4 regions of the Lysobacter zhanggongensis genome follow, and region 2 is predicted to be linked to each of the others. Evidence: predicted binding sites of a transcription regulator. Region 2 holds the regulator's gene; each other region holds the start of a gene.
What was found. Region 2 encodes FliA, which starts transcription of late flagellar genes. Its sites were predicted from a motif close to TAAAGTTTNNCNNNCNNNGGCCGATAA; they were not measured.
Positions count from the first base shown of each region.

Region 1: ACKVMH_RS00285 (HDOD domain-containing protein) is a predicted target of FliA. The motif match lies at 4,753-4,779, and genes of this name have one in related genera.
Region 3: ACKVMH_RS03965 (GGDEF domain-containing protein) is a predicted target of FliA. The motif match lies at 5,400-5,426, and genes of this name have one in related genera.
Region 4: ACKVMH_RS04470 (GGDEF domain-containing protein) is a predicted target of FliA. The motif match lies at 1,702-1,728, and genes of this name have one in related genera.

Region 1 is NZ_JBJXHK010000001.1:49,050-56,175, forward strand. It holds gene metX (homoserine O-succinyltransferase MetX) at 1-1,041, opposite strand, end outside; SAM riboswitch class I at 1,110-1,230, opposite strand; gene ACKVMH_RS00275 (NHL repeat-containing protein) at 1,362-2,492, shown strand; gene ACKVMH_RS00280 (peptidoglycan DD-metalloendopeptidase family protein) at 2,494-3,477, shown strand; gene ACKVMH_RS00285 (HDOD domain-containing protein) at 3,602-4,711, opposite strand; gene ACKVMH_RS00290 (peptide chain release factor 3) at 4,873-6,477, shown strand; gene ACKVMH_RS00295 (hypothetical protein) at 6,558-6,974, shown strand; gene ACKVMH_RS00300 (hypothetical protein) at 7,061-7,126, shown strand, end outside.
Region 2 is NZ_JBJXHK010000075.1:809-7,934, reverse strand. It holds partial or broken gene ACKVMH_RS11080 (ParA family protein) at 1-297, opposite strand, end outside; gene motD (flagellar motor protein MotD) at 299-1,267, opposite strand; gene ACKVMH_RS11070 (flagellar motor protein) at 1,278-2,018, opposite strand; gene ACKVMH_RS11065 (chemotaxis protein CheA) at 2,066-3,874, opposite strand; gene ACKVMH_RS11060 (protein phosphatase CheZ) at 4,062-4,688, opposite strand; gene cheY (chemotaxis response regulator CheY) at 4,685-5,077, opposite strand; gene ACKVMH_RS11050 (RNA polymerase sigma factor FliA) at 5,124-5,876, opposite strand; gene ACKVMH_RS11045 (MinD/ParA family protein) at 5,873-6,766, opposite strand; partial or broken gene ACKVMH_RS11040 (flagellar biosynthesis protein FlhF) at 6,753-7,126, opposite strand, start outside.
Region 3 is NZ_JBJXHK010000013.1:19,754-26,879, reverse strand. It holds gene ACKVMH_RS03995 (tetratricopeptide repeat protein) at 1-144, opposite strand, end outside; gene ACKVMH_RS03990 (FKBP-type peptidyl-prolyl cis-trans isomerase) at 393-860, shown strand; gene trhA (PAQR family membrane homeostasis protein TrhA) at 924-1,577, opposite strand; gene ACKVMH_RS03980 (COG3904 family protein) at 1,739-2,818, shown strand; gene ACKVMH_RS03975 (COG4315 family predicted lipoprotein) at 2,838-3,503, opposite strand; gene ACKVMH_RS03970 (hypothetical protein) at 3,835-4,095, shown strand; gene ACKVMH_RS03965 (GGDEF domain-containing protein) at 4,184-5,215, opposite strand; gene ACKVMH_RS03960 (DUF4136 domain-containing protein) at 5,539-6,144, shown strand; gene ACKVMH_RS03955 (hypothetical protein) at 6,148-6,522, opposite strand; gene ACKVMH_RS03950 (DksA/TraR family C4-type zinc finger protein) at 6,632-6,898, opposite strand; gene ACKVMH_RS03945 (mechanosensitive ion channel domain-containing protein) at 6,999-7,126, shown strand, end outside.
Region 4 is NZ_JBJXHK010000015.1:31,684-38,809, forward strand. It holds gene ACKVMH_RS04460 (TonB family protein) at 1-1,265, opposite strand, end outside; gene ACKVMH_RS04465 (BlaI/MecI/CopY family transcriptional regulator) at 1,252-1,623, opposite strand; gene ACKVMH_RS04470 (GGDEF domain-containing protein) at 1,757-3,064, shown strand; gene ACKVMH_RS04475 (HD-GYP domain-containing protein) at 3,222-4,448, shown strand; gene ACKVMH_RS04480 (putative bifunctional diguanylate cyclase/phosphodiesterase) at 4,445-5,686, shown strand; gene tkt (transketolase) at 5,687-7,126, opposite strand, start outside.

The DNA.
Region 1 (7,126 bases), on a different contig from region 2:
CAGCGCCTCGGAGAGGATGGCGGAGATCGCCGGCCCCTCCTTCAGGAAGGCATCGTGGCCATACAGCGACTGCAGGATATGCAGGCGGGTGTCGCCGCGCAGGCGCTCGGCCAGCTCGACCGCATCGGACACCGGAACCAGCCGGTCGTCGGCGACCGCCACCACCGTCACCGGGACCCGGATCGATTCGGGGTTGAGCGCCTGCAGGTCGATCGACTCCGACAGGCGTACGAACGCGGTCGGCGCGAAGCGGTTGGCGAACGTCGCGCCGCAATGGTCGAGGTAGTCCTCGGCCCCCACACGTACCCGGTCGCCGACCACCGTGGCGGCCTCGAAGCGCCGGTCGAATTCCGCCGGCGTGCGGTAGCTGAGGATTGCCAGCTGGCGCGCAAGCGCAAGGCCGTGACTGTCGTCGCACTGCAATGCGCCCAGCGCGACCGCGCGTCGCTGCAGCGCGCGCCACGCACTCGCGTGCGGGTGGGAGCGGTGGCAGCCGCTGATGGCGACCAGTCGCGCAAGCCGATCGGAATGGGCGGCGGCGAACTGCAATCCCACCATTGCGCCGTAGGAGCAACCGATGAACGCCTGCAGGCGCTCGACCCGCAGTGCGTCCAGCAGGGCCGCGATGGCGTCGGCCTGGTCGGCCGGGTCCAGCGGCACGTCTAGGCATCCGTCCGCACCCAGCCAGTCGAACGCGAGCACGCTGTGCCGGCGCGGGTCCAGCGCCTTGCCGTCGCCGCATTGCGCGTCCCACCAGCCGCGGCCGGGCAGCGCGGCGCTGGCGGCGACGTGGCGGTCGGCCGAAATGCCGCCAGCGACGAAAACCGTCGGCAGCGTCGCATCGCCGAACCGCTCGTAGCGGAGCGTCAGCGCACGGCGACCGGCATGGCGCAGGTCGAGGACAACGTCGATCTCACCGCGGGCGACCGGGGGGGTGCCGACGCGGGTCGCGCACGCGGCGTCCAGTGCGTTACCGACGACCCGGGCGGCAGCCGGGCCGGAGCGGGGCGGGGACGGAACGGAAAGGATCTGCAGGCTCATGGTGGCTTCCTTTGAGGGACGGAGCCATCGAGCTGACGGGCACACGCGCTCCCCGCAGGGACCGCGCGCAACCATCTTCCGGAGACCGGCCAGCCGGCGTCCGCAGGAATTGGCACCTTCGCGACGCTTGCGCGCCGCTGGGTTGCCCCGGCTTCAAAGGGCCTGTCCCTCAGCCGGTCTCGATGGATGTGCGGCGGATTCTGCTCGCGGCTCCGCATCATGTCAATCGCTTCATGCGTATGAAGCGATCTATAAAATCGGTTCCATGTCGCCATTTCCGGCCCGTTCAAATCCGCGGGCAGCACTTACACTTCGCGCCCATGAACCTGCGTCTTCCCCTGCTCGCGCCTGTCCTGCTGCTCGCGGCCTGCGCCACGCCGCTCCATTCCCCCGCTCCCGGCGGCGCTCCTGTGGTGGATCCGGCTTCCACGTCCGCCATCGGTCCCGCGCCGGTGACGCTCACCGAGCGTTACCTCGCACACGCCGCGCCGGGCGACGAGCTCGACTCGCTCGCGACCTGGCCGACCCCGGACGGCGGCACCTGGCTGATCGCCACTGCCAAATCGAGTGATCGCCTGCTCGTGTTCGACGCCGACAGCGGCGAGCAGCTGCGCGCCGTGGGCGGGCCGGGTACCGGGGAGGGCCGGTTCGACCGCCCCAACGGCGTGGCGGTGCATGGCGACCACCTGTTCGTGGCCGAGCGCGACAACCGTCGCGTGCAGGTGCTCGCGTTGCCCGGGTTCGAGCCGACCGGCAGCTTCGGTCACGCCGAGCTGCGCAGTCCGTACGGCTTGTGGATCAACGAGATCGCGCCGGGTGAGCTGGAGGTCTACGTCACCGACAACTTCATGTATGGCGAGCGCTACGACGTGGTCCCGCCGGCGGCCGAGCTCGACCAGCGCGTGCGTCGCTACCGGGTGCGCCACGACGCCGACGGCCGGCTGCATAGCCGCTACGCGGGTTCGTTCGGCGACACCGGCGCCGACGCGCTGCACGTGGTTGAGTCGATCGCCGGCGACCCGTCGCGCCAGCGGCTGCTGATCGCCGACGAGCGCTTCCTGACCGCCGACGGCGGCATCGCCTCGACCCTGCGCGAGTACCGCTTCGACGGCCGCGCGACCGGGAAGAGCCTGCCGCACGACATGTTCGCCGCCGAGGCCGAGGGTGTCGCGCTATGGGCCTGCAGCGCCGAGACGGGCTACTGGCTGGCGGTCGACCAGCTGGAGCCGCGCACCGTGTTCCACCTGTTCGAGCGCGACAGCCTGCGCCCGGCCGGCAGCTTCCGCGGCGAGACCACCGCCTTCACCGACGGCGTGGTGGTGCATGCCGCGAGCACCCCGACGTTTCCCCATGGGGCGTTGTTCGCGGTGCATGCCGACTCCGCGGTCGCGGCGTTCGACCTGCAACTGATCGCGCGCGGGCTGGGGCTGGCAGCGGAGTGCGGCGGTTGACGTGGACGCCTCGTCGGTCAGCAGCCGTACCTGGACGCGGATCCTCCAACGGCTGATCGCAACGACGGCCGTAGCCATCGCCCTGCTGGTGCCCGCGCACGCGGGCCAGGTCTACCGGTGGACGGATGCCGACGGCGTCACCCACTACGGCGACCGGCGCCCCGCACCCGACACGCGGGTCACCACCATCCCGGTGCCGGTCGAGCCCGCGCCGATCGCCCGGCTGCGGATCGAGCCGGTCGACGGGGGCTGGCACGCCTGGGCCGACAACAGCCTGGCCGGGCCGATCGAGGTGATGCTGCATTACAGCCGCCGCGAGAACGTCGACAGCCGTCCGGTCTTGCCGGCCCGCGCCACCGTGGCCGCCGGCGCCAGCACGCTGGTCGCCGAGCTGTACACACCCGACCGCACCCGCGCCACCGGTTTCGAGCTCCGGATGGACAGCCTGCCCGGCCACCCCAGCGCGGCCCCGCGCGACGTGGTCTACCGGCTGCCGCTGCAGGCGCGCACCGCGCGCGTCGACCAGGGGCACGGCGGCAGCTTCAGCCACGGCGACCCGGAAAATCGCTACGCGATCGACTTCGCGACCCCGGTCGGCACGCCGGTACTGGCCGCCCGTGCGGGCGTGGTGATGCAGACCGAGGGCGGTTTCGGCCAGACCGGGCTGGACCGCGACCGCTACGCCGGGCGTGCCAACTTCGTCCGCGTCCTGCACGACGACGGATCGATGGCGCTGTATGCCCACCTCGCGTCGGGCGGCGTGCTGGTGCGCAGCGGCCAGTACGTGCGCGCCGGGCAGCAGGTCGGCGTATCCGGCAACACCGGCTTCAGCACCGGGCCGCACCTGCACTTCGTGGTGCAGGTGAACCGCGGCATGCGGCTGGTGTCGCTGCCCTTCCGGATGGGGGGCCCGGACGGGTTGCTGGATCTCGGTGCTGCGGACGCGCCGCCCGCCGCCCGGGATGCGCCAGCCAACCCCTTGTAGGAGCGGCTTCAGCCGCGATCGTGGAGTGGTACGGGCGCACGATCATGGGATCGCGGCTGAAGCCGCTCCTACAGACCCGGGTCCGGGGGGCAGACTCCTGCGCCTGGCGGGTATCGCCTACCCGCTACGCCGCCTCGGACAGCTGTGCGCCCAGCAGCCGCCACTTCGGCAGCTTGTCGATCTGGCCGACCGATCGCAGGTAGGCCTCGTCGACCGGGGAATCGGCGACCAGCGCCGCGGCCACGTGCACCGCACCGGCGACCCAGAAGCCGGACATCCGCATGCGGCCCGGCTGGTGGTGGTTGGCAACCGCCTCGACGATCGGCATCGGCAGGCCCCACAGGCCCAGCAGGTAGGCGCCTGCCTCGGCGAAATGCGGGCCCTCGGGGTTCTGCTCGGTGCCGTCGGGCAGCGTGCTGCGCATCCCCGGCAGCAGCCGGCCGACTTCGGCCAGCAGGCCGGCGGTCGCGGCCAGTTCTGCGCTGGAGCCGCCGAGGATCTGCGCGGCCAGCCGCGAGGTGCGCAGCGCGCGCGCCTGCATCGCCTCGCGATCGATCCCGTCGACCTCGGCCGGGGTCCCGAAGGCCTCGGTCGCGAGTACCAGCTGCTGGGTATTCTGCAGGCCCAAACGCGTCACCGCGGCGCGGATGTCGGTGACCACGCGCCCGGCCGAGAAATACGCCGAGTTGCACAGCCGTAGCATCTTGGCGGCTAGCACCGGGTCCTGCGACAGCAGTTCGGCGACTTCGGCGCTGCTGGTCTCGGGGTCGCGCAAGAGCTGGGTCAGGTCGAGGTAGAGCTTGGGCGGCGGCGGCAGCGATTCGATCCGGCCCACCGCCTCCTTCAGCACCGGGTTGTCCAGCAGTTCGCGCAGTTCGACTACGCTTTCGACTGCCTCGATCAGCTCGCCCGCGTCCAGCGGCTGCCGCAGCAGGCGATGCGCGCTGGCCATCGAACGCAGGGCGTCGGCGTCCTGGCCGTCGTCGAGCAGCAGGATCCGCACTGCTTCCGGGTGGCGCTCGCGCAGGGCGGCCAGTACCTCGGTGCCACGACGGTCGCCCGCCTGCATCTCGCAAACGACGACGTCGATGGCCTCCACGGCCGTTGCGCCGTTGTCGAGCAGCGTGGCGGCGTCCTCGAGCCAGCGGGCGTTCCAGTCCAGCCCGAAATCCGACAGCGCCTGCTCCAGCTCGCTGGCCCGGCCGCGCTCTTTCCCCACGATGACAATCTGCACCTTGATTCCTCTCGCGCTGCGGTGTCCCGCCTCCGCTAGCGGTATCGGCCATCGCCGCGTCGACTGAATGGCCGCATGTGTGACTGCGTGGGCAGTTTCGGGCAACCGCTATAATCCGCGCCCTCCCCTTGCCTCCCGGTGCGCCCGCGCGCGCCGCGCCCATGTCCGACGTTTCCCAAGAAGCCCTGCGCCGCCGCACCTTCGCCATCATTTCCCACCCCGACGCGGGCAAGACCACGCTGACGGAGAAGCTGCTGCTGTTCGGCGGCGCGATCCAGATGGCCGGCTCGGTGAAGTCGCGCAAGACCACCCGCAGCGCCACCTCGGACTGGATGGCGCTGGAGAAGGAGCGCGGCATCTCGGTGACCTCGTCGGTGATGCAGTTCCCGTACGACGACCACATCGTCAACCTCCTCGACACCCCCGGCCACGCCGACTTCGGCGAGGACACCTACCGCGTGCTGACCGCGGTCGACTCGGCGCTGATGGTGATCGACGTGGCCAAGGGCGTGGAGGAGCGCACCATCAAGCTGATGGAGGTCTGCCGGCTGCGCGACACGCCGATCATGACCTTCATCAACAAGCTCGACCGCGAGGGCCGCGACCCGATCGACCTGCTCGACGAAGTTGAAAGCGTGCTGGGCATCCAGTGCGCGCCGATCACCTGGCCGATCGGCATGGGCAAGCGGCTGAAGGGCGTGGTCCACCTGGTCAGCGGCGAGGTGCACCTGTACGAGCAGGGGCGCAACTTCACCCGCCAGGACTCGACCATCTTCCCGTCGATCGACGACCCGGCGCTGGAAGCGGCGATCGGCGCGCCGGCCCTGGCCGAGCTGCGCGACGAACTGGAGCTGGTGCAGGGCGCCAGCCACCCGTTCGACCTGGAACGCTACCTCGCCGGCGAGCAGACCCCGGTGTTTTTCGGCTCGGCGGTCAACAACTTCGGCGTGCAGCTGCTGCTGGACTTCTTCGTCCGCCACGCGCCGTCGCCGCGCCCACGCGCCACCACCGGCCGTGAAGTGGCGCCCACCGAGGACAAGCTGACCGGCTTCGTGTTCAAGATCCAGGCCAACATGGATCCGCAGCATCGTGACCGGGTCGCGTTCATGCGGATCTGCTCGGGCAAGTTCACCGCCGGCATGAAGGCCTTCCACGTGCGCAGCGGCAAGGACCTCAAGCTCGCCAACGCGCTGACCTTCATGGCCAGCGACCGCGAAATCGCCGAGAGCGCGTACTCCGGCGACGTGATCGGCATCCACAACCACGGCACGATCTCCATCGGCGACACGTTCACCGAGGGCGAGAAGCTGTCGTTCACCGGCATCCCCAACTTCGCGCCGGAGCTGTTCCGCCGTGCGCGCCTGCGCGACCCGCTCAAGCTCAAGCAGTTGCAGAAGGGCCTGGCCCAGCTCAGCGAGGAAGGCGCGACCCAGTTCTTCCGGCCGCTGATGAGCAACGACCTGATCCTCGGCGCCGTCGGCGTGCTGCAGTTCGACGTGGTCGCCTACCGGCTCAAGGATGAGTACGGCGTCGACGCGATCTTCGAGCCGGTGACGATTGCAACGGCGCGCTGGGTGCGCTGCGGCAACGAGAAGAAGCTGGAGGAATTCCGCGACAAGAACGCGATGAACCTCGCCGTCGACGCCGCTGGCCAGCTGGTCTACCTGGCGCCGACGCGGGTCAACCTGCAGCTGGCGCAGGAGCGCGCGCCCGAGGTCGAATTCCTGGCCACGCGCGAGCATGCCCACGCGGTGGCGGCCGACTGAACCGGCGGCCACGCGCTCACGCGGCGCTGGCATGGCGGGCGCTAGGTTCGGGCCGGTCTCCCACCATGAGAGGTCCGGCGATGAGGCATCGCTGCGTTCCGCTGCTGGTTGCCACCTTGGGTGCCGCCACTGTGCTGGCGGCCTGTGACGGGCCGGACGCCCCGCCTCCGGCCGCCCCACCCGTGGCGGCCGGGACGGCAACACCCGAGGCTCCCTCACCGCTGCCGGTCGATGTGGCCAGCGGCGACCCGGACCACGCGACGTACCGCTGCGACGAGGGCAGCCTGGTCGAAGCGCGCTTCGGCCATTACGACGCCACCGTCCGGCTCCCCGACGGAACAACGCGGACCCTGCCACGCGCCGAATCGGCCTCGGCCGGCGGAAGCGATGTGTACGTAGGCGGCGACGCCTCCATCGAGCGCGATGGTGACCGCCTGCAACTGTCGCGTGGCGGCGGCGACCCCGTTACGTGCCTCCGGGACAGTGGGACGGACTGAATGCAGGACAACGCATTCACCCGCGCTTGATCGGCGGCTGTCGAAGGTGGATGCCCAACCCGACCCAGTCATCACGGAGCGGCGCCATGGCCATCACTCGCCCGACCCTGTTGTTCGTGTCCTGCCTTGCGGTCTTCGCACTGGTCGGCTGC
Region 2 (7,126 bases):
GCCCCGGCGTTCCAGCGTCGCCAGCGCCGGCTGCGCGGCGACCAGCAACAGGTTGTCGATGGCGGTGCCGCGTGCGAGCGAGCGCAGCTCGGCGGCACCACCCGTGTTGAACAGGTCGTGGCTGCCCGCCGGCGGCGGGTCGGTCGGCACCGCGAACGCGCGGGTCAGCGAGGCATGCGGGTCGAGGTCGATCAGCACCACGCGAGCGCCATCGGCGGCCAGGCCGCGCGCCAGGCACAGCGAGGTGGTGGTCTTGCCGACGCCGCCTTTCTGGTTGGCGATGGCCCAGGTCTGCATGTCAGGGGGCTCCCAGGGCGCTGCCGCCGGACGCGGCGTCGGGCAGCGGGAAAAGCGGTTGCACGTCGCCGGCATCGGCCATCACCGGCGGCATCCGCTCGGTGACGGCATCGGGGCCCTGCGGCGCGGCGAGGATCACCAGCAGCACGCGACGGTTGGCGTTGCGACCCTCGGCGGTGGCGTTGTCTGCAACCGGCTGGTGCTCGCCGAAACCGACCACGGCCAGCCGCTCGGGGCCGACACCGGCGCCGATCAGCTCGTGCACGACGCTGCCGGCGCGGGCTGCCGACAGCTCCCAGTTGGACGGGAACTGCACGGTGCGGATCGGCTGGTCGTCGGTATAGCCCTCCACGCGCACGGCGTTGGGCTCGTCGCGCAGCACGCCGGCGAGCCGGCGCACGGTTTCGGTTGCCACCGCGCTGGGTACCGCGACGCCGCTGGCGAACAGGATGTCGCTCTGGATCTCGACCTCCAGGAAGGTCTCGCTGCGACGCACGGTGACCAGCTTGCGGCGAACCAGGTCCGACAGCGCTTCCTGGATGCGCTTTCCGATCGACTGCAGCTGCTCGGCGCGCCGGCTCTGCGGCGCCTCGGCCGCCTGCATCGCGGCGGCCGTGGCGCGGGCCGTCTGCCCGAAGGTCGGCATGTCGAGCACCTGCAGCATGCGCGGCGAATTGATCGGGGTCGCGGCCGATGGCCCGGCCTTGGAATCGGGCGTCTGCATCGACGGACGGTCGAACGAAGAACCGCGCAGCTGGGTCTGGCCAAGCTGGATCGGCGAGATGGTGCGCGGCGCGCCGCCAAAGGCCGACGACAGCGAATCGGCCAGCACGCGGTACTTGCCCTCGTTGAGCGAGGAGATCGCGTACATGACCACGAAGAAGGCCAACAGGAGCGTCATCAGGTCGGCGTACGGGATCGCCCAGGCTTCGTGGTTCTGGTGCTCCTCGTGGCGATGGCGGCGACCCATGCGCGGCGCCTCAGTGGACGAAGCCGTTGAGCCGCGCCTCGATGTTGCGCGGGTTCTCGCCCTGGGCGATCGCGATCAGCCCCTCGACGATCATCTCGCGCTCCTGCGCCTGGTGGCCGATCAGGCCCTTGAGCTTGCTCGCGATCGGCAGCAGCGCCAGGTTGGCCAGGCCGATGCCGTAGATCGTCGCGGTGAACGCGGCGGCGATGCCGTGGCCGAGCTGGCTCGGGTCGGCGAGGTTCTTCATGACCGCCATCAGGCCCAGCACCGCGCCGATGATGCCGAGCGTCGGCGCGTAGATGCCCATCCCCTCGAACACCTTGGCGGCGGCGACGTCGCGGTCGGACTGGCCGTGCAGCTCGATCTCCAGCATCTGCCGGATCGCCTCAGGCTCGACGCCGTCGACCACCATCTGCAGGCCCTTGCGCAGGAACGGATCCTCCAGCGCCTGCACCTCCGCCTCCAGCCCGAGCAGGCCCTGGCGGCGGGCGGTGCCGCTCCACTCGACGATGCGCGAGATGATCGCGGTGCGGTCCTGCATCGGCGGCTGGAATACCCAGCGCACGATGCGCAGGGCACGCTTGAAGGTGTCCATCGGCGTCTGCACCAGGATCGCCGCGATGGTGCCGAGCACCACGATCACGAAGGCCGCCGGCGACCAGAGGCCGGACAGCCCCGCGCCCTTGAGCACGCTGCCGCCCAGCAGGGCGCCAATCGCCAGTACGGTGCCGATGATGCTGAGCCTGTCCATTGTCCGCGTTATCGGTTCGTGGGCCGGATTCTTGAGGTCGCCATCGCTCAGCGCCCCCCGCGCACGCCGGTGCGGTACAGCGCGTCGACGTCGAGGATCAGCGCCATGCGGCCGTCGCCGATCAGGCTGGCGCCGGCGTAGCCGGCCAGCCCGCGCAGCGTCCGCGGCAAGGCCTTGATCACCACTTCCTCGCGCCCGCGCACGCTGTCGACCGACAGGCAGAATCGCTGCTCGCCGGACTGCAGCACCACGGCGGTGGAGTCGGCCAACGTCGTCTCGGGTACGCCGAGCCACCGCCGCAGCGACAGCAATGGCACCGGCTGCTCGCGCAGGTCCAGCACGGTCTGGCCGTCGACCTGCATCGCCGCGCCGCGCTCGTGCGACAGCACTTCGACCACGCGCACCAGCGGCAGCGCGTAGACGTCGCCGGCCAGTTCGACCAGCAGGGTCGGCAGGATCGCCAGCGTCAGCGGGACGCGGATCTGGAAGCGGCTGCCGCGACCGGGTTCGGACTGGATCTGCACCTCGCCCGACAGTTCGCGGATCTTCGACTGCACCACGTCCATGCCGACGCCGCGCCCTGACAGGTCGCTGACCTCCGCGCGGGTGGAGAAGCCGGCCATGAAGACCAGCTGCAGGCACTCGTCGGGAGTGAGCCGTGCCGCGGCCTCGGGTTCTATCAGGCCCTTGCGCACGGCGCTGTCGCGGATCCGGTCGGGGTCGATGCCCGCACCGTCGTCGCGCACCTCGATGGCGACGTGGTCGCCTTCCTGCTGCGCGCTCAGCACCACCTGGCCCTGTGCGGGCTTGCCGGCGGCCATGCGGTCGTCGGGGCTTTCGATGCCGTGGTCGATCGCGTTGCGGACCAGGTGCACCAGCGGGTCCGACAGGGCCTCGACGAGGTTGCGGTCCAGCTCGGTCTCCGCGCCGATGACCTCCAGCTCGACCTTCTTCTGCAGCTGGCGGGCGACGTCGCGTGCGAGCTTGGGGAACCGCGAGAACACGCGGCCGACCGGCTGCATGCGCGCCATCATCACCGCCGACTGCAGCCGCGAGGTGGCCGCGTCCAGCGTGGTCACCGCGCGGTCGAGTTCGTCGTCGCGAAGGCGCGGGCGGATCGTCTTGAGCCGGTTGCGCGCGAGCACGAGCTCGCCGACCAGGTTGACCATCGCGTCCAGCCGGCGCACGTCCACGCGGACCGTCGGGTCTTCCTGGTGCGCGGCGGCAGCGGGCTTGCGCGGCGCGGCGGGTGCAGCGGGTGCCGGTACTGGCACCGGTGGGGGGCTGCCCGCGGTCGGGAAATCGGATACGGCCGAGGTCCCCGGCGCGCCATCAGCCTGGATGCCGGGAATGCCGCCGTTGCCGTGCAGGCTGTCGAGCAGCGCTTCGAAGTCGAGATCGTCGATGTCGTCACCGCCGGCAGCCGGGCGGCTGGCGTCCGCCTGTGCCGTCGCGGTCGCCGATGCACCGGCACGCAGGGCGTCGAGCAGGCCCTGCGGCGCCGGCATCAGCACTTCGCCGGCGGCGACGCAATCGAGCAGGTCCACCAGCAGGTCGAGCGACTGCTGGGCACCGTCGAAGGCCTCGGCGTCGAGCGGCACCTCGCCGCTGCGGGCGGCATTGAGGCGGTCCTCGACCGCATGGCAGATCGCCACCATCGGCGGGAAGTCGAGGAAGCCGGCACCGCCCTTGATGGTATGGAAGCCGCGGAACACCGCATTGAGGCATTCGCGGTCGGCCGGGCTGCGCTCCAGCGCGACCATCTGCTCGCCCAGCTGGTCGAGGATCTCGCGCGCCTCGATCAGGAAGTCCGCGCAGATATCGTTGCCGGTGTCGTCTTCGAATGCGGCGTTCATGGCCTGCCCCCTGCCGCCGTAGGAGCGACGTCAGTCGCGAACCACTGACAACCGGATGGACGGCGCCAATGCGGGACGCGCACGATGGCCGCCCACGCGATCGTCGCTGTGTCGCGGCGTACCTCAATGGTTCGCGGGTCGCGACTGACGTCGCTCCTACCGGAATGGGTGCGGCGGCGCATGGGCGTCAGAGTCCCAGCGAGGACAGCAATTCGTTGGCGTCGTCCTGGGTCGCCGGGGCGGCGTCCAGACCGGCGATCGACGGGCCGTTGCCGCGATTGGAAAGGTGCAGCGGCTCGCTCGGGCCGGTGACCTCGCCGAGGCCTTCCTGCACGGCGCGCACCAGCTCGACCACGCGCAGGATGATCTGCCCGGTGAGGTCCTGGTACCCCTGGGCGGCGGTCATTTCCGACAGCCGCTCGCGGATGCCGGCAATGGCGTCGCCCTGGGTGGCGTGCCCTTCCTGCAGCTTGCCAAGCAGGCCCGAGCATTCCTGGATCAGGTCCAGGGTGCGCATGCTGGCGGTCTCGGTGAGGGTCACCACGTGCTCCAGGCGGGCGCAGGCGTCGGGCAGCGAGCCGTGGCCGGTGTGTTCGGCGGGGCTGCCGAGCGCCAGTTCCAGCTCGCGCGCGATCCGCGCCAGGCCCTGCACGAACGGCTGCGTGCGCCACTGGATCAGCTCGTCCACGTTGGCCCGCCAGCCCGCGTGGTCGTCGTGCTCGAGCGCCCACAGCGCCGCATGCAGGCGCCGCGTGATCAGCTGGCGGTCCTGCATGGGGATGGCCGTGGCCGGCGAACCGGCATCGGTGCTCACGCCGCGCTCTCCAGCCGCTCCCAGATCTTGCCGAGCTTGTCGCCCAGCGTGGCCGCGGTGAACGGCTTGATCACGTAGCCGTTCACGCCGGCCTGGGCGGCCTCGATGATCTGCTCGCGCTTGGCCTCGGCCGTCACCATCAGCACCGGGGTCTTGGCCAGGGCGGCGTCGGCGCGGATCGCCTTGAGCAGGTCGATGCCGGGCATGCCGGGCATGTTCCAGTCGGTGATCACCAGGTCGAACGGACCCTTGCGCAGCTCGACCAGCGCGCTGGTGCCGTCGTCGGCCTCGGTGGTGTTGAAGAAGCCCAGGTCGTTGAGCAGGTTCTTGACGATGCGGCGCATGGTCGAGAAGTCGTCGACGATGAGGATCTTGATGTTCTTTTCCATGGGTCAGGCTCGTGCGGGTGTTCGGGAATGGGGGGCAGCGGCGCAGTCAGACGTCCTGGTCGAGCTGGGCTTCCTCGCGCCAGTCGCCCAGGCGCGCGCGCAGGCGCAACATCGCCTGGCCGTGGATCTGGCAGACCCGCGACTCGCTGATCGACAGCACCGCGCCGATCTCGCGCAGGTTGAGCTCCTGCTCGTAGTACAGCGACAGCACCAGCTGCTCGCGTTCGGGCAGGTCGCCGATGGCGCCGCCGAGGGCTTCGCGGAACGCGGTGTGCTCGAACTCGCGCGCCGGGGTCGCGTTGGCGGTGGACGCCAGCCGCGGCTCGCCGTCGTGCTCCTCCAGGTGCGCATCCAGGCTGATCAGCTGGCCGCGCGCGGCATCCTCCAGCATGCGGTGGTACTCATCGAGCGAGACCTCGAGCCGGGCGGCGACCTCCTGCGCGGAGGCGGCACGGCCGGTGTCCTGCTCGACACCGCGGGTGGCGGCGACCACGTCGCGGTACTTGCGATGGACCGACCGCGGCACCCAATCGCCACGGCGGATCTCGTCGATCATCGCGCCGCGGATGCGGATGCTGGCGTAGGTCTCGAATGCAGCGCCCTGGTCGGCCTGGAAATTGCGACCGGCGTCGATCAGGCCAAGCATGCCGGCCTGGATCAGGTCGTCGACCTCGACGCTGGCCGGCAGGCGCGCGGCGAGGTGGTGGGCGATGCGGCGCACCAGCTCGCCGTGGCGCTCGACGATGAGCGCCGTGTCGCTGGGCTGGTGGGCGCGGTAGGCGGCTGCGGCGGTGCTCATGCGGCGGCACTCCGGGACGGTTGCGCGATCAGGCGCTCCATGAAGAACTCGACGTGGCCGCGCGGGCCCTGCGGACTCTGCCACTGGCCGGCACGGCGGGCGATGTCGCGGAACGCGGCCGAGGCGGGTGCCGACGGGAACGCGTCGACCACCGCTTCCTGCCGCTGCACTGCGCGGCGCAGCCATTCGTCGCGCGGGATCGCGCCCAGGTAGTTGAGGGTCACGTCGAGGAACTTGGAGGTGACGCGCTGCAGCTTGTCGAACAGCTGGCGCCCCTCGGCCGCGTGCTGCACCTGGTTGGCGAGGATCTGCACCCGGCTGACGCCGCGGTCGCGGCTGAGCACCTTGATCAGCGCGTAGGCATCGGTGACCGAGGCCGGCTCGTCGCAGACCACCACGATCACGTCCTGCGCCGCTTGGCAGAAGGTCAGCACGCCGTCTGCGATGCCGGCCGCGTTGTCGACCACCATGGTGTCGATCGGCACGTCCAGCTGGCTGAAGGCGTGCACCAGGCCGACGTGCTGCTGCGGCAGCAGCTCGGTCATGTGGCGCTTGCCGGAAGCGGCCGGGACGATCCACATCCCGCCGGGGCCTTCAAGCAATGTGTCGCGCAGCTCGCAGCGACCGGCCAGCACGTCGGCCAGGGTGAAGCGGGGCGACAGCCCGAGCATCACGTCGACGTTGGCCAGGCCCAGGTCGGTGTCCAGCAGCAGGGTGCGCTGGCCGGCGTTCTGCAGCGACAGCGCGAGGTTGACCGAGACGTTGGTCTTGCCGACGCCGCCCTTGCCGCTGGCGACCGCGATCACTCTGACGGGAGCGGGGCGCACGGACTCCGGCGCAGCGCCGGGCTGCGCCGCCGGGAAAGCGGGATTGTGGTCAGGCGACGGCATGACGGTCCTCGGTGGCAAGGGGGTTATCGGCAGCACGGCGCAATTTCTCCAGTTGCAGCACGAGGCGGGAGGCGTCGGCGTGGGCGAGGTCGGTCGCGACCTGCTGTCCGGCGGTGGTGTAGGCCAGGCTCAGGCCGTTGCGGATCACGGTCGACAGCGCGGCGCCGAGGCGGCCGGTCTCGTCGAGCTTGGTCAGCACCACGCCCTCGGGCGTGGCCATGCGGTACCGGCGAACCACCTCGTTCATGTCGTGCGGGTGGCCATTGGCCGGCAGCACCAGCAGGCTGCGCACGTTGCGGGTGGCGCGCAGCCAGGTGATCTGGCCGAGCAGGGCGCGGTCGCGGGCGCCGTAGCCGGCGG
Region 3 (7,126 bases), on a different contig from region 2:
ACGGGCGATCGCCATCGACGCGCCAAAATCCGGGGCATCCTGCTCAGGGTTCAAAGTGGCGCAGCCGGCTACCGCCACGGCGAGCGAAGCAGCGAGCAACGCGCGACGCGCGCCTCCGGGTCCAACGATTGCGGTCAGGGTCATCAAACGGCTCCTTGCGCTGCGAGCGCGAAACGTAGACGGCGCAAGGTGCACGCGAAATAAACGGCGTGCCCCCGGGCACCGGACCCCAGTCAGGTGAACGGGGATTGTCGCGCAGATCAGCCACGCGCGCCGGATGCGCGGGGTTGCGGCGCGGCGGCGGGTTTCCTAGGCTGGGCGGGTTACATGCCATCCGCGCCGTGGGTTGACCGGCGTATTCCACCCCCCTTTTGTTACCAGTGAGGTTTCCCATGGAGATCGCCGATGGGCGCGTCGCCGCCATCCATTACACTCTGACCAACGACGCCGGCGAGGTCATCGACAAGTCCGCCGCCGACGCACCGCTGAGCTACCTGCAGGGCGCCGGCAACATCATCCCGGGCCTGGAGCAGGCGCTTGCCGGGCGCAAGACCGGCGACAGCCTGACCGCCGACATCGCTCCCGAGCAGGGCTACGGCCCGCGCCACGACGGCCTGATCCAAGTCGTGCCGCGCAGTGCGTTCGAAGGTGTCGATTCGGTGCAGCCGGGCATGCAGTTCGAAGCGCGCACGGCCCAGGGCCCGCTGATGGTCACCGTGACCAAGGTCGACACCGAGGAGGTCACGGTCGACGGCAACCACCCGCTGGCAGGCCAGAACCTGCATTTCGACGTCCAGGTCGCCGACGTGCGCGAGGCGTCGGAAGCCGAGTTGAACCAGGGGCACGTCGACGCCGCCTGATCCGGGCGACGTTGCGATGCACCGGAAAGCCCGCGGCGACGCGGGCTTTTTGCTGCGTGGTGGTCAGACCACCTGTGCCATCACCGAGATGTAGTGGCAGACGCTGCCGGCCACCACGAACAGGTGCCACACCGCGTGCGAATAACGCAGCGAAGGCCGGTGGTAGAAGAATGTTCCCAGCGTGTAGCAGGCGCCACCGGCCAGCAGCCAGCCGAGTGTCCAGCCATCGAGCGCGTCCAGCAGCGGCTTGATCGCCACCAGCACCAGCCAGCCCATCGCGATGTACAGCAGGGTCGACAGCAGCCGGAACCGGCCGGTGTAGAACAGCTTGAACACCACGCCGGCGATCGCCAGCGCCCAGATCCCAGCGAACAGCCCCCAGCCCCAGGGCCCGCGCAGGCCGATCAGGGTGAACGGCGTGTAGGTGCCTGCTATCAGCAGGTAGATCGCGCAGTGGTCCAGCACCTTCAGCCGCGCCTTGGCGATCGGGTCCGACACCGAGTGGTACAGCGTCGACGCCAGGTAGAGCAGCAGCAGGCAGACGCCGAAGACGATCGCTCCGGCCAGCTGCCAGCCGTCGCCGAACACCGCCGCGAGCGTGATGAGCACCGCGCCGCCGGCCAGCGCCGCGGCCGCCCCGAGACCATGCGTCAGTGCATTGGCGAGTTCCTCGCCGACATCGTTCACGGTCACGGGTCCTTCGGTACGGGGGCGCATGGTGCAATCCTAACCCTGCCCGGGCGGCGAGGCGCCAGTCGCAGCGGACGGCGTGATGTTCATCGCAGGTTGCTCCCGCGCGCGGGTGCGTGTCCTAGACTGCGGTGACTGTCGTCGGCCCTTGCCGCGACGCCCGCCGAGAGGATCCGATGCGCGCCCGAATGCTCCCGCTCCTGCTGTTCTGCGTGGCGCTTTGCGCGTGCAATCAGACGCCGCCGGTCGAGGAACCGGTGATCATCGAGGCCACCAGTGGTGACGGCGAGACCAACTACGGCGCGGTCTCGGTCGACGAGCCGCCGGTCCCCGAGCCCCCTGCGGACCTGGCGACCACCACCGACTGGCCCGAGGCGATGCTGGAATCGGGCGAGGCCAGGATCAGCTGCGAAGTCGACTACGAAACTTCGGGTGACGGCGCGGCCCTGTCCGACCTGGGTTTCGAGCCGATGTCGGAGACGATGGCGCCCTGCCAGGAGACCGGCGTCCTGCGGCTGAGCTACTCGGGCAAGGTCGCGACCGATTTCGTCACGCTGGTGGAGCGCGTCGGGGTGATGGCCGATCGGATGGGTCTTCGCAACCGCATCCTGGACATCGATTCGAGCGGCGGCCAGGTGGAGGCCGCGATCCGGGCCGGCGACCTCATCGCCGAGGCCGGCTGGACCATCTGGGTGCGCGAGGACGCGGTCTGCCACAGCTCGTGCGTGCTGGTGCTGGCCGGCGGCGACAACCGCCTGATCTCCGGCAAGGTCGGCGTGCACCGGATCATCCGCCTGCAGTCGGGCGCGACGTCGCGCGCCGAGCTCAGCCAGGAACTGCAGGAGGTCCACGCCAACATCGAGCAGTACCTGGCCCGCAACGGCGGCGCGGTGGCCCTCGCGGACATGATGATGACGGTGCCCAACCGCAGCCTTCGCCTGCTCACGACCCACGAGCTGGAGGAGTTCGGCATCGTCGGCATCAATGCTGCGCAGGACGACCTCGACCGCATCCGCCTCGCGCGCAAGTGTGGCGAGGACTTCGTGCGCCGCCGCGACAACTTCTTCCGCAGTTTCGACCGCAAGTGCGCGCGCCAGGACGAGAACCTGGACGCGATGAACACCTGCGGGCTGGAGCTGCGCGAGCGGTTCGGCTTCCCGGACGGCAAGTGCCGGTTGGACAGTCCATTCTCGGAGTTCGACCAGGCCATCCACGCCTCGACCTCGCAAGCCTCCGACGCCGACGCGGACAGCACGCCCGCCGGTTGAGCGGGCGTGCGGAGCCTGGCTACTCGTCCGCGGCAGTCGTCCCGGCTGCCTCGCCGGCTACGGGCTTGCCGTCAGCTCCCACCAGGTGCCATTGGCCGTACTTGTCGCGGACGTTCATGCCGTTGGTACGACCCGCACCCACGTCGCCCGCGTACCGGTACAGGGGTTTGCCACCGTAGGTGACTTGGACGGATCCGTCGCCGCGGTTGATGGTCCCCAGCATTGTCGCGTCGACTCCGTCGCCGGCGCTCGGCGCCACTTCGGCCGCGAGGGCCGGTGGCCAGGCTTCGATGCAGTGGTCGACGCAGCCCCTGCCGTCGGCATCGCCTTCCAGGAAGTACAGCGCGCTCCCGGCTCCGTTCACCAGGTACGGACTCGACGCCCCCGCGGTCGCGGTGGAGACCGTGTTGGCGTCGGGGCGGTCGACGCCGCTCTGCGTCGCCACCTGGCCGGTGCCTTCTACAGTCCCGCCGGCGGTGCTGTCCGGCCCGGTGCCGGGCGGCGTCGCGGGTCCACGTTCGTCGCCGGGGATGTCGTCAGCGGCGGCCTGCTGGACATCGTCGGCATCGACGTGGTCGGCCGCGTCCTGCGCGCACCCGGCGAGCATCGAAAGCACAAGCGCGATTCCCGCCACGCTGGCACGGCCGGCAGGGAAACGGGGGTTCGGCGATGGGGTCGGTTTCACCGCTGCTCCTTCGGCCTTGAGGCCTTTGTCATGGATCAGACGATCAATAGGCGCTGCGGTGTTAAGCGAGGGTTCCCGGTTCGTGCAGTGGACGTGATGCCGCGTTTGACAGCGGGGTAACACCAGCCGGCGTAGTTTCGCGCTTGTCAGGAACACGCGAAGCAAAGGACTGAGGTCCGGCGCGAGCGTCCTGGCACGGAAGGCTCAGACGGCGCTCGTTCCTTGTCCGCCTCTGGGCCTTCTTCATGTCGGAACTTTCCACGTCCACGCTCTCACCCGGCGTCGACGCGGCTCCGGCAACTATCGACCCACCCTTACCAGGAGTCGCGACATGACCCGATTGATCAAGAAGAGCGCTGTACTGGCCGTTGCCCTTGCGTCGACGTTCGCGCTGGCGGCGTGCGACGTCGACCAGACGCAGGAAGGCGAGCTGCCGGACGTGGACGTGGAAGTCCAGGACGCGGGCCAGGTGCCCAAGTACGACGTCGACGCCCCGGACGTGGATGTCGGCACCAAGGACGTCACCGTGCCGGTGCCGGACGTCGACGTGGAGCCGGCGGACGAGGACGAGAACGACGACCCGAATACCTGATCCGGCATTCAAAGAAGAAGGGCAGCCTCGGCTGCCCTTTTTCTTGCGCGTCGCTCGCTGCCAGCACCCGGAAGCGGGGCCGGTTTTTTCAGCCGACCTGCACCGTGCCGCGCCCGGCCCGCTTGGCTTCGTACATCTGGACATCGGCGCGATCCAGCAACTGCGTCGCGGTCTCACCCCGGCGGTACTCGCACACACCGGCCGAGAACGACAACGATCCGGCATCCATGAAAGGCAGGTGCCCGACGCGCTCGAGCATCCTCCACACCGTTGCCTCGGCCTGGGGCCCCGCGGTATCGGGCATCAGCAGCAGGAACTCCTCGCCGCCCCAGCGGGCGAGCACGTCGTGTCCGCGCAGCCCACCCACCGCGGTCATCGCGAACGACCGCAGCACCGCGTCGCCCGCCGCATGACCGTGGGCATCGTTGATGCGTTTGAAGTGGTCCAGGTCGATCAGCGCGATGCTGAAGCGGTGTTCGTGGCGTGCCGAGCGCGCCAGCTCACGGTCGAGCAGCTCCTGCATGTGGCGCCGGTTGGGCAGTCCGGTCAGCTCGTCGCGGGTCGCCAGCCGCTGCACTTCCGCCAACGCCTCGGTCAGGGCCCGACGCTCCGACCGCAGTTTGCGTCGCAGCGATGACAGCCGCACCGCCACCAGCGACGTGGCCGGCAGCAGCACCACCAGCATGCCCAGGTTGACCAGGTCGACGTGCATCCCCGGCGCGTCGAGCGACCAGTCCCCGCCGGGCGACGGCCCATGCCGCAGCGCGATCGAGAACGACAGCGAGACGATGGCGAATACGGTCAGCCAGAGGATCCGTCGCCAGCCCAGCGAGAATGTGCCGAAAATCAGCACGAGCAACAGCGGGAACAAGGCCGCGGTGCGCACCGGCCCACCCAGCACGTAGCCCCAGCAGGCTGCGGTCACGCCCAGCACGATCTGCGGTGCAGTGAGCGCGGCATCGTGGAAGCGTGCGCTCCAGCCGCTGCGCAGCGCCACGTACAGCACGGCCAGCATCGTCCCGACGAACGTCGCCCACGGCAGCATCGATGCGTCCGGCGCCACCCACCCCATGCCCATCGCGAGACCGAAGACGGTTCCGCAACCGATGTAGACGGCCACCGTGATCAACCATTGGGTGGTCCGGATCCGGAGCCGTGGGTCGCCTCCCAGCACCCGGTCGCACAGCACCCGGTCGCACACCTTCCGGGCACGCTGCCGCCCGGGCCCCGCGATTCGGGCGCCCGGCGGTTCGGCAACACGGTTCTGTGAGTCCAAGGGACGCTCGCGGGAGTGGTCGTCCCTGTTAACGGCAGCCCTGGCGCGCACTTGAGGGGTGATTGTTGGCGATCGGACGGGCGGTGGAATCGGGGCTCCGGCGGCTTCACGCGGGCGCGCCGGGCGCGTTGCTAGCGTCGTGGTGTCCGATTCAGGAGCGCTGCGCCATGACTCGTCGCCACTTTTTCCGGGAAACCCCGTTCCGGCTGCTGCTGGCTGTCCTGCTCACGTTGCTGCTGGCGGCCTGTGCCACCGGGCCGCGCGTCAGCACCGACGCCGACCCGACCGTGGACTTCTCCGCCTATCGCACGTACGCATTCTACGAGCCGATCGCGATGGAGCAGTCGGGCTACACCAGTTATCTCTCAGACCGCATCAAGCAGTCTGTCCGCCGGGAGATGGACGCGCGCGGCTACCGCTTCGACCCGGCCGACCCCGACCTGCGGGTCAACTTCCAGGGCTATATCCGTGAAGAGCGTGACGTGTACAACGTGCCGCGCAGCGACGTGCAGTACTTCTACAGCTATCGCGCCCGCAGCTATTTCGCCGTGCCCGTCTGGTATGACGAAACGCGCGTGCGCCAGTACACCGTCGGCACGCTTACGGTCGACCTGGTCGACGCCGAGCGCAACCACCTGGTCTGGACCGGCGACGCGATCGGCCGGGTGACCCAGCGCACCGCCCAGGAACGTGCTGCGTCGGCGGACCAGGCGGTCGCCGCGATCTTTGCCCGGTATCCGTTCGTGGCCGGTTCGGGCGCGGTGCTGCCGTAAGTCCTAGCCGTCTGCGCCGAGCAGCACCACGGCCGCGAGCAACACGAAACCCAGCACCGCGGCCAACGCGTGGACGATCACCAGCCACGCGGGCAGCAGCAGGTTGTTCCACTTGTAGCGCAGGCTCAGCACCGCGCCGCCGCCCGCCGCGACCAGGAACAGCAGCAGCGCCAGCTGGGCCATCGCGGGGACACCTTCGGCCAGTGCCGCGTAGGCCAGCAACGTGAGTCCGGCCGCGGCCAGCAGGCCGTGGAACATCGCCAGCCACGCGGGTGGATTGTGCTTGCCGGCAAACCGGATGCCCGCCATGGTCACGCCGCCCAGGGCGGCAAGCAGGAACAACAGGACGGAAACCTGCAACATCGACGCGACGTCCATAACGAAGTCCTCCGGAGGAACACTCCCCCGGTGGCGGATCCCCCGGGGTGCCCGGGGACGTTAGGTTGGCGCCGGTGAGCGCGACGTGTTCATCGCGCGTTCGGACTCGTCAACGCAGCTGGCTGTCCTTGCTGCCCCGCCGGTTGTAACCGGAGGCCCCCAGCTCCTCGCGGTCGTGCGCTTCCTGGCAAGCCACGCACAGCCGCACCCCGGCAACGGCCTTGCGCCTCGCCTCGGGGATAGCGGCGTCGCACTCCTCGCAGTGGGTCAGTCCGGGACCCTCGCGCAGTTGGCTGCGGGCCCGCTTGATCGCGTCCTTGACGGTCGCATCGATCTGGTCCTGTACCGCGCCGTCGCCTGCCCAGCCGGTCGCCATGGCATTCCTCCGTGTTTTCACGTGCATTGGGAGGATATCCCGGACGGCGTGAACACCGGCCCCGTTATCCTTGTCGGCCCCTTGCGCCCGGCGATACCCGATGACCGAACGACTGCCCTCGTGGATCCAGGAATGGCTGACCGTGGTCGTGCCGCTGGGACAGGTGTTGCTGATCCTGCTGGCCGCTTGGCTGCTGCGGGCGGTGACACGGCGCGTGGTCGACCGTCT
Region 4 (7,126 bases), on a different contig from region 2:
ATCGCGGCGTCCATGGCGGCCTGGTCGAACACGCCAGCCGGCTCGGACTTCTCGACCACGACATCCAGCGGCTGCCCGCGCTCGTCGATGGAAACGATCAGCACCACGGTGCCGTCGATGCCCTGTTCGACCGCGCTCTTGGGATAGCGCGGCGGCGGCATGCGGTTGGCCGGTGGCGGAAGTGGTGACATCGGCGGCGGCGGGGGCGGCGGCGCCGCGTTCGGCGCTGGTGGCGGCGGAGGCGCCAGTGCCATCGTCGGTGCGGCCGGTGCTGGCGGTGCTGGCGGTGCATTGGGCGCAGGCGGAACCGGCGGGGCGGGCGGGGGCACCGGCAGCACCCCGTCCGGCGAAACGACCAGCACGGGTTGCTGGCTGGCCGGCTGGGCCGCCCATGCGCTGTAGCCGGTGACCAGAGTCAATGCCACCACTGCGGCGGCGCCAGCGAGCCGGCGGGTGAACGTGGGAACAGGTTGCCTGAGCATCGCGATTCTCTCCTTGAGTGGGTGGCCGTAGCCCCAGTGGCAGCCCAGCGGCAGCGGGATGGCTGCCAACTGCGCCTTGAACATCGCCTCGCCGTAGGCGCGGCGAGCATGCGGGTGGCACGCGATCACGCGCTGGTCGCAGGCCAGTTCCTGGTCGTGGCGGAACTGCCCGGCCGCCAGGTGAAGCAGCGGGTTGAACCAGAACACGCAGCGCGCCGCGACGAAGGCGGCATTGGCCAGCGGGTCGCCATGGCGGACGTGGCTGCGTTCGTGCGCCACCATCAGGACCCGCTGCTCGTCGGTGTAGTCGTGGTCAAACCCCGCCGGCACGACGACGCGGGGCGGCAGCAGCCCCACCGTCGCCGGCAGGCCGCACCGGGCCCCGGCCTGCAACAGCCCGTCGGCACGTGGCCGGACCTGCCCGATCGCGCGATGGAAGCGGCGCTGCTGCAGGGCGAACACGCCGCCGGCAACCGCTGCGCCAGTGCCCCACAGCAACAGCCAGGCAACCGCGTGCCCGTCGGGGGGCGTGGCACCGGATGCAAGCGCCTGCGGCACGGCGTTGCCGATCGCCAACACCATCGAGACCACCGGCGCGGGTGCCGGCGCCGCCGGCAGCAGCACCGCGAGCAGGGCAACCGGTACCAGCGCCCACGTCGCATAACCCACCCCGGCGCCGAACGATCGCCGTAGCAGTGTCCGCAACAGCAGCACCAGTGCGGTGGCGACCGCGCCGGCCACCGCCAGTTCCACCAGCACCTGCAGCAGGTCAGCGGGAACCATCGTCGATCTCCTCTAGCAGGCGCCGCAGCTCGGCGACATCGGAGTGGCTGAGCTTGCGGTGCTGGCTGAAATGCGCGACCAGCGGCGCCACGCGTCCGCCAAACAACCGGTCCAGCAGGCCTTCGCTCTCGTCCAGCAGCCACTCTTCGCGCCGCAGCACCGGCGTGTAGAGATAGCGGCGTCCGTCCTTTTCAGCGGCGATCGCGCCCTTGCGCAACAGCCGGTTGAGCAGGGTCTTGATGGTCGGTTCCTGCCAGTCACGCGCCTCTGCCAGCGCGGCGACCACGTCGTCGGCAGCCAACGGATGGCGCGACCACAGGACGTCCATGACGATCGATTCGGCTTCGCTGATCTGCATTCGTTTACACCTGTAACCGTAAGCTGAAATTACACCTGTAATTCCTGCTGTCAACCCCGACCGTAACGCCGGACGCACTCAAGGTGGGGAGGATGCCGCCGATATACCGGACACCTCCCCGCGACCCATCCGGATGACGTCGTTCCCCGCCCCAGCACACGCGGTACAGGACCCGGGCGAACCTGCCGGCCCGCGGGTGCTGCTGGTCGAGAACTCGCGCGCGTACGCCAACATGCTTGCGGCCGAACTGCGCGACCGCCTGCAACTGGAGGTCGTGGCGGTGTCCTCGCTGGCGGCCGCACGCGAGGCCCTGCAGGCCGGACCACCGTTTTTCCTGGCGCTGACCGGGCTGGTACTGCCCGACGCGGACCCGTCGCGGATCGCCCGGCTGCTGGTGGGACACGGACTGCCGATCGTGGTGGTCACCGGCGTGTACGACGAAGCGACCCGGGAGCAGATGGCCGAGCTGCCGATCATCGATTACGTGCTCAAGGAAGCGCCCGACACCATCGACTACCTGGTGTGGCTGGTACGGCGCGTGCTCAGCAACCGCGGGATCACCGCGCTGGTGGTCGAGCCGCCCGGGCCGGCGCGGGCGGAAACCAGCGCGCTGCTGGCGCTCTACGGCTTCCGCGTGCGCGAACTGGGAAGCGGCACCGACGGCCTGGAGGCGCTTGCAACCGATTCAACGATCCGGCTGGTGGTGGTCGAACATGACCTCCCCGACATGGACGGGGTGGAGTTCACCCGCCGTGCCCGGCAGAACCGGCCGCGCGACATCCTGTCGATCGTCGGCTCGGCCACCGGCGGCGGGGCGCCGCGCATCGCACGCTTCCTCAAGCACGGCGCCAACGACTTCATCGGCAAACCCTTCTCGCGCGAGGAGTTCATGTGCCGCATCTCGCAGAACGTCGACAACCTCGAGCTGATCGGCACGCTGCAGGACCTGGCCACCCGCGACTACCTCACCGGCCTGGCCAACCGGCGCCACTTCTTCGATGCCGGTCGCCGCGCCCTGGCGTCCTCCCGGGACGAGCCGGTCTCGATGGCGATGATTGATATCGACCACTTCAAGCACATCAACGACAGCCACGGCCATGACGCCGGTGACGCCGCGCTGGTGGCGGTGGCCAACCTGATCGGCGCGCACGCGCGTGAGGGCGACGTGGTCGCCCGCTTCGGCGGCGAAGAGTTCTGCGTGTTGGCGCGTGGGCTGGACGAAGACGAAGCGGTGGCGTACTTCCAGGCGCTGTGCGGAAGCATCGCCGCGCTCGAGATCCCGTTCCGGCAGCGCGTGCTCTCGCTCACGGTCAGCATCGGCATCTGCCACAGGGCCGGGCGCGACCTGTACGCGCTGCTGTCGGAGGCCGACCGCCAGCTTTACCTGGCCAAGGCCGCCGGGCGCAACCGCGTCGCCCTTCAGTCGCACGTGCCGGCATGACGGCGCGCTTCATCACGCGGCCATGCCGCGCAAGGCGATCAGCTGTCGGCCAACGTCCGGGCGTAGCACCGGCCCGCGTAGACATGCTATCGAATGTCGACATACCGGCAATGCCGCGATCGGCCATGCCGCGACCATTTACAGATCCCATCCGCCCATGAAGTTGCAGGAGCTGAAAATCAGTCCCGACCAGGTCCAGGCCGGCATGTACGTCTGCCGGCTCGACCGGCCGTGGGTGGAGGCGCCCTTTCCGCTACAGGGGTTCCTGGTGGAGGCGCACGACCAGGTCGCCTGGCTGCGCGCGCACTGCGGCACGGTGTGGATCGACGTGGAGCGCGGCCTGGCACCGCCGGATGCGCAGGTCTCGCGGCGCCCGCCGCCGAAACTCGCCGGCGACGAGCTGCTCGGTGGCAAGCGATATACGGACCAGGTCGACTTCGACGCCGAGCTTCCCGGTGCGCGCGAGGCGCACGCCACCGCCACCCGGCTGGCCGCCCGCATCCTGGAAGACGTGGAAGCCGGCCAGAAGTTGGCCGTCGCCGACGTCCGGGCGGCCGCCGAGCCGATCGTGCGGAGCGTGCTGCGCAATGCTGACACCCTGTTCTGGGTGAACACCCTGCAACAGCACAGTCGCTACGCCTACAGCCATGCGATCAACTGCTGCGCGCTTGCCGCGGCGTTCGGTCGCCACCTCGGGCTGCCCGAGTCGCTGCTGGTCGATCTCGCCAGTGGCGGACTGCTGCTCGACGTCGGCAAGGCAAAGCTGCCGGACGCGCTGCTGTCGCACGACGGGCCGATGGATGCCCGGGCGATGGGCGAGGTCCGGACCCATGTCGAGCTCGCCAGCCGGATTCTCGACGAGAGCGGCGACGACCATTCCGCCGAGGTCCGGGAAATGATCCGGACGCACCATGAGCGCTGGAACGGGTCGGGCTACCCGCGGCGGCTGGTCGGCCACCAGATCCCGTTGTCGGGCCGGATGGCGGCGATCATCGACAGCTTCGACGCGATGACCAGCGTGCGTCCGCACGCCGCGCCGCTGGCGCGGCACCAGGCGCTGCAGGAGCTGTACCGTGAACGCGACCGGCTGTACCAGGGAGAGCTGGTCGAACAGTTCACCGGCTGCCTCGGCGTCTACCCGACCGGTTCGCTGGTGGAACTCAGCACCGGCGAGGTCGCCGTGGTGATGACCCAGAACCCGAGCCGTCGCCTGCGGCCGCGGGTGATGCTGCTGACCGACGCGGACAAGCGCCTGCGCGACGAGTTCAGCCCACTGGACCTGATGCGGCAGACCGAGGGCATCCCGATCTCCCAGCAGGTCAACATCACCCGCCCGCTGCCGGTCGGCGCGCACGGGCTCGACCCGGCCGAGCTGTTCCTGTGACGCGGGAAGACCTGCTCGCGCGACTGGGCCAACTGTTGGCGGAGCGCCGCGCGGACGATGGTCCATTCGGCGTGATGCTGGTGCGGCTGCAGCGCCTGCGCGAGTTCCGGATTGCCCACGGGTTTGCCGCCAGCGAACGCATGGCGGCCGCGGTCCGCGAACTGATCGGCGAGGTGCTGCGTCCCGGCGACGAGCTCCACCAGATCGACGGCGGCGAGTTCGCGGTGTTGCTGCCGCGCCTGCGCGATCGCAACCACGCGCTGCTTGCCGGCAACCGGGTGCTGCGGATCTTCCAGTCGCCGGTCCGGCTCGGCCAGCGCGAGATGCCGGCGTCCGCGACCATCGGCGTCAGCGTCGCACCCGACCATGGCGACGATGCCGAAACCCTGCTGCGCCGGGCCGAAATCGCCCACGGTGTCGCGCTGCGCGGACAGGAGCGCTGCGCGATGTACGCCGACGGCACCGACACCGCCCTGATCCCGTACGAGCTGCTGCGCGACGCGATCACCGGCAACCGGCTCGAAGTCCACCTCCAACCGATCCTTCAACTGGACAGCGGCACGCTGTTCGGCGCCGAATCACTCGCCCGCTGGCACGACCCCGAGCGCGGGGCGATACCGCCCTGCGAGTTCATCCCTCTGGCCGAGGACACCGGGCTCATCACCGAGCTCACCCGATGGAGCCTGCACTCGAGCCTGCGCCACATCGCCCAGGCCCGCCGCCACGCACCCGACCTGGGCCTGTCGCTCAACCTGTCGCCGCGGGTGTTCGGCCAGCGCGACATCGTCCCGCAGATCCTGTCGTCGCTCGAGATCTGGGGCGTCCCGCCACAGGCGGTCACGCTGGAGGTCACCGAAACCGCGCTCATGGAAGACCCCGCGTTGAGCCTGCGGTTGCTGGAACGGCTCCGCTGGGAAGGCTTCCACATCTCGATCGACGACTTCGGCTCGGGGTATTCCTCGCTGGCGTACCTGAAGCAGTTCCCCGCGACCGAGCTGAAAATCGACCGGGCATTCGTCACCGACCTGCAGCGCGACCCGCGCTCGCAACAACTGGTGCAGTCGATCATCGACCTTGGCCACCACCTGCGAATGGGCGTGCTTGCCGAAGGCGTTGAAGACGAGCCCACGCTGGAGCTGCTAACCCGCATGGGCTGCGACCGCGCGCAGGGCTACTTCATCCAGAAGCCGCAGCCGGCCAGCGACTTCATCAGCACGTTGGACCGGCAGGTTGCCTGATCAACCGACGCTTGCCTGGCCGAGTGCGCGCGCCGCCTCGACCACGGCCTCGACGGTGAAACCGAAGTGCGGGAAGAGCTGGCTGGCCGGCGCACTCGCGCCAAAGCCGTCGATCCCGATCACCGCACCATCCAGCCCCACGTACTTGCCCCAGAAGCCGGACACGCCAGCCTCGATCGCGACGCGCCGGCGACACGCCCTTGGCAGCACCGACTCGCGGTAGGCCGCGTCCTGGCGGTCGAACACGTCCGTCGACGGCATCGACACCACGCGCACGCCGTCGCCCAGTTGCGCGGCGGCCTGCATCGCCAGGCCGACTTCCGAGCCGGTCGCGATCAGGATGGTCTCCGGCGCACCGGCCGAGTCCTTCAAGACGTAACCACCGCGCGCGATGTCGGCGACCTGTTGCTCGCTGCGCGGCTGGTGGTCCAGGTTCTGGCGCGAGAACACCAGGCAGCTCGGGCCGTCCTTGCGCTGGATCGCGGCACGCCACGACACCGCCGACTCGACCGCGTCGCACGGGCGCCAGACGTCGTTATGCGGGATGTAGCGCAGGCTCGCCAGGTGCTCGATCGGCTGGTGGGTCGGGCCGTCCTCGCCGAGGCCGATCGAGTCGTGGGTGTAGACGTGGATCGCATGCGCGCCCATCAGCGCGCTCATGCGTACCGCGTTGCGCGCGTAATCACTGAAGACCAGGAAGGTCGCGTCGTACGGGATGAACCCGCCATGCAGGTTCAGGCCGTTGCTGATCGCGGTCATGGCGAACTCGCGCACGCCGTAATAGACGTAGTTGGCGTCCGGGTCGGTGCTGTTGACCGACTTGCTGCCCTTCCACAGGGTCAGGTTGGAGTGGGCCAGGTCGGCCGAGCCGCCAATCAGCTCGGGCAACAGCGGCGCGAATGCCTCGATCGCCATCTGCGACGCCTTGCGCGAGGCCACTACCGGGCCGTCGGCCTGCAGCTTGGCGATGTAGGCGTCAGCCGCGGCGACGAAGCCATCCGGCAGTTCGGCGTGGCTGCGTCGGGTCAGTTCGGCCGCCAGCTCCGGGAAACGGGCGGCGTACCTGTCGAACGCACGGTTCCACTCGTCCTCGCGGACCCTGCCGACATCGCCCACGCGCCAGCCGTCGTAGATGGCCTGGGGGATCTGGAACGGTTCATGCTCCCAGCACAGGCCGGTGCGGCAGGCGGCGATTTCCTCCAGGCCCAGTGGGGCGCCGTGGCTGGATTCCTTGCCGGCCTTGTTCGGCGAGCCATAGCCGATGGTGGTGCGGCAGCAGACCAGGGTCGGCCGGTCGGTGCAGGCCAGCGCCTCCTCGATCGCGGCCTTGATCGAATCGGCATCATGGCCGTCGACGCCGCGCACCACGTTCCAGCCATAGGCTTCGAAGCGCGCGGGGGTGTCGTCGGTGAACCAGCCGGCGGTATCGCCGTCGATGCT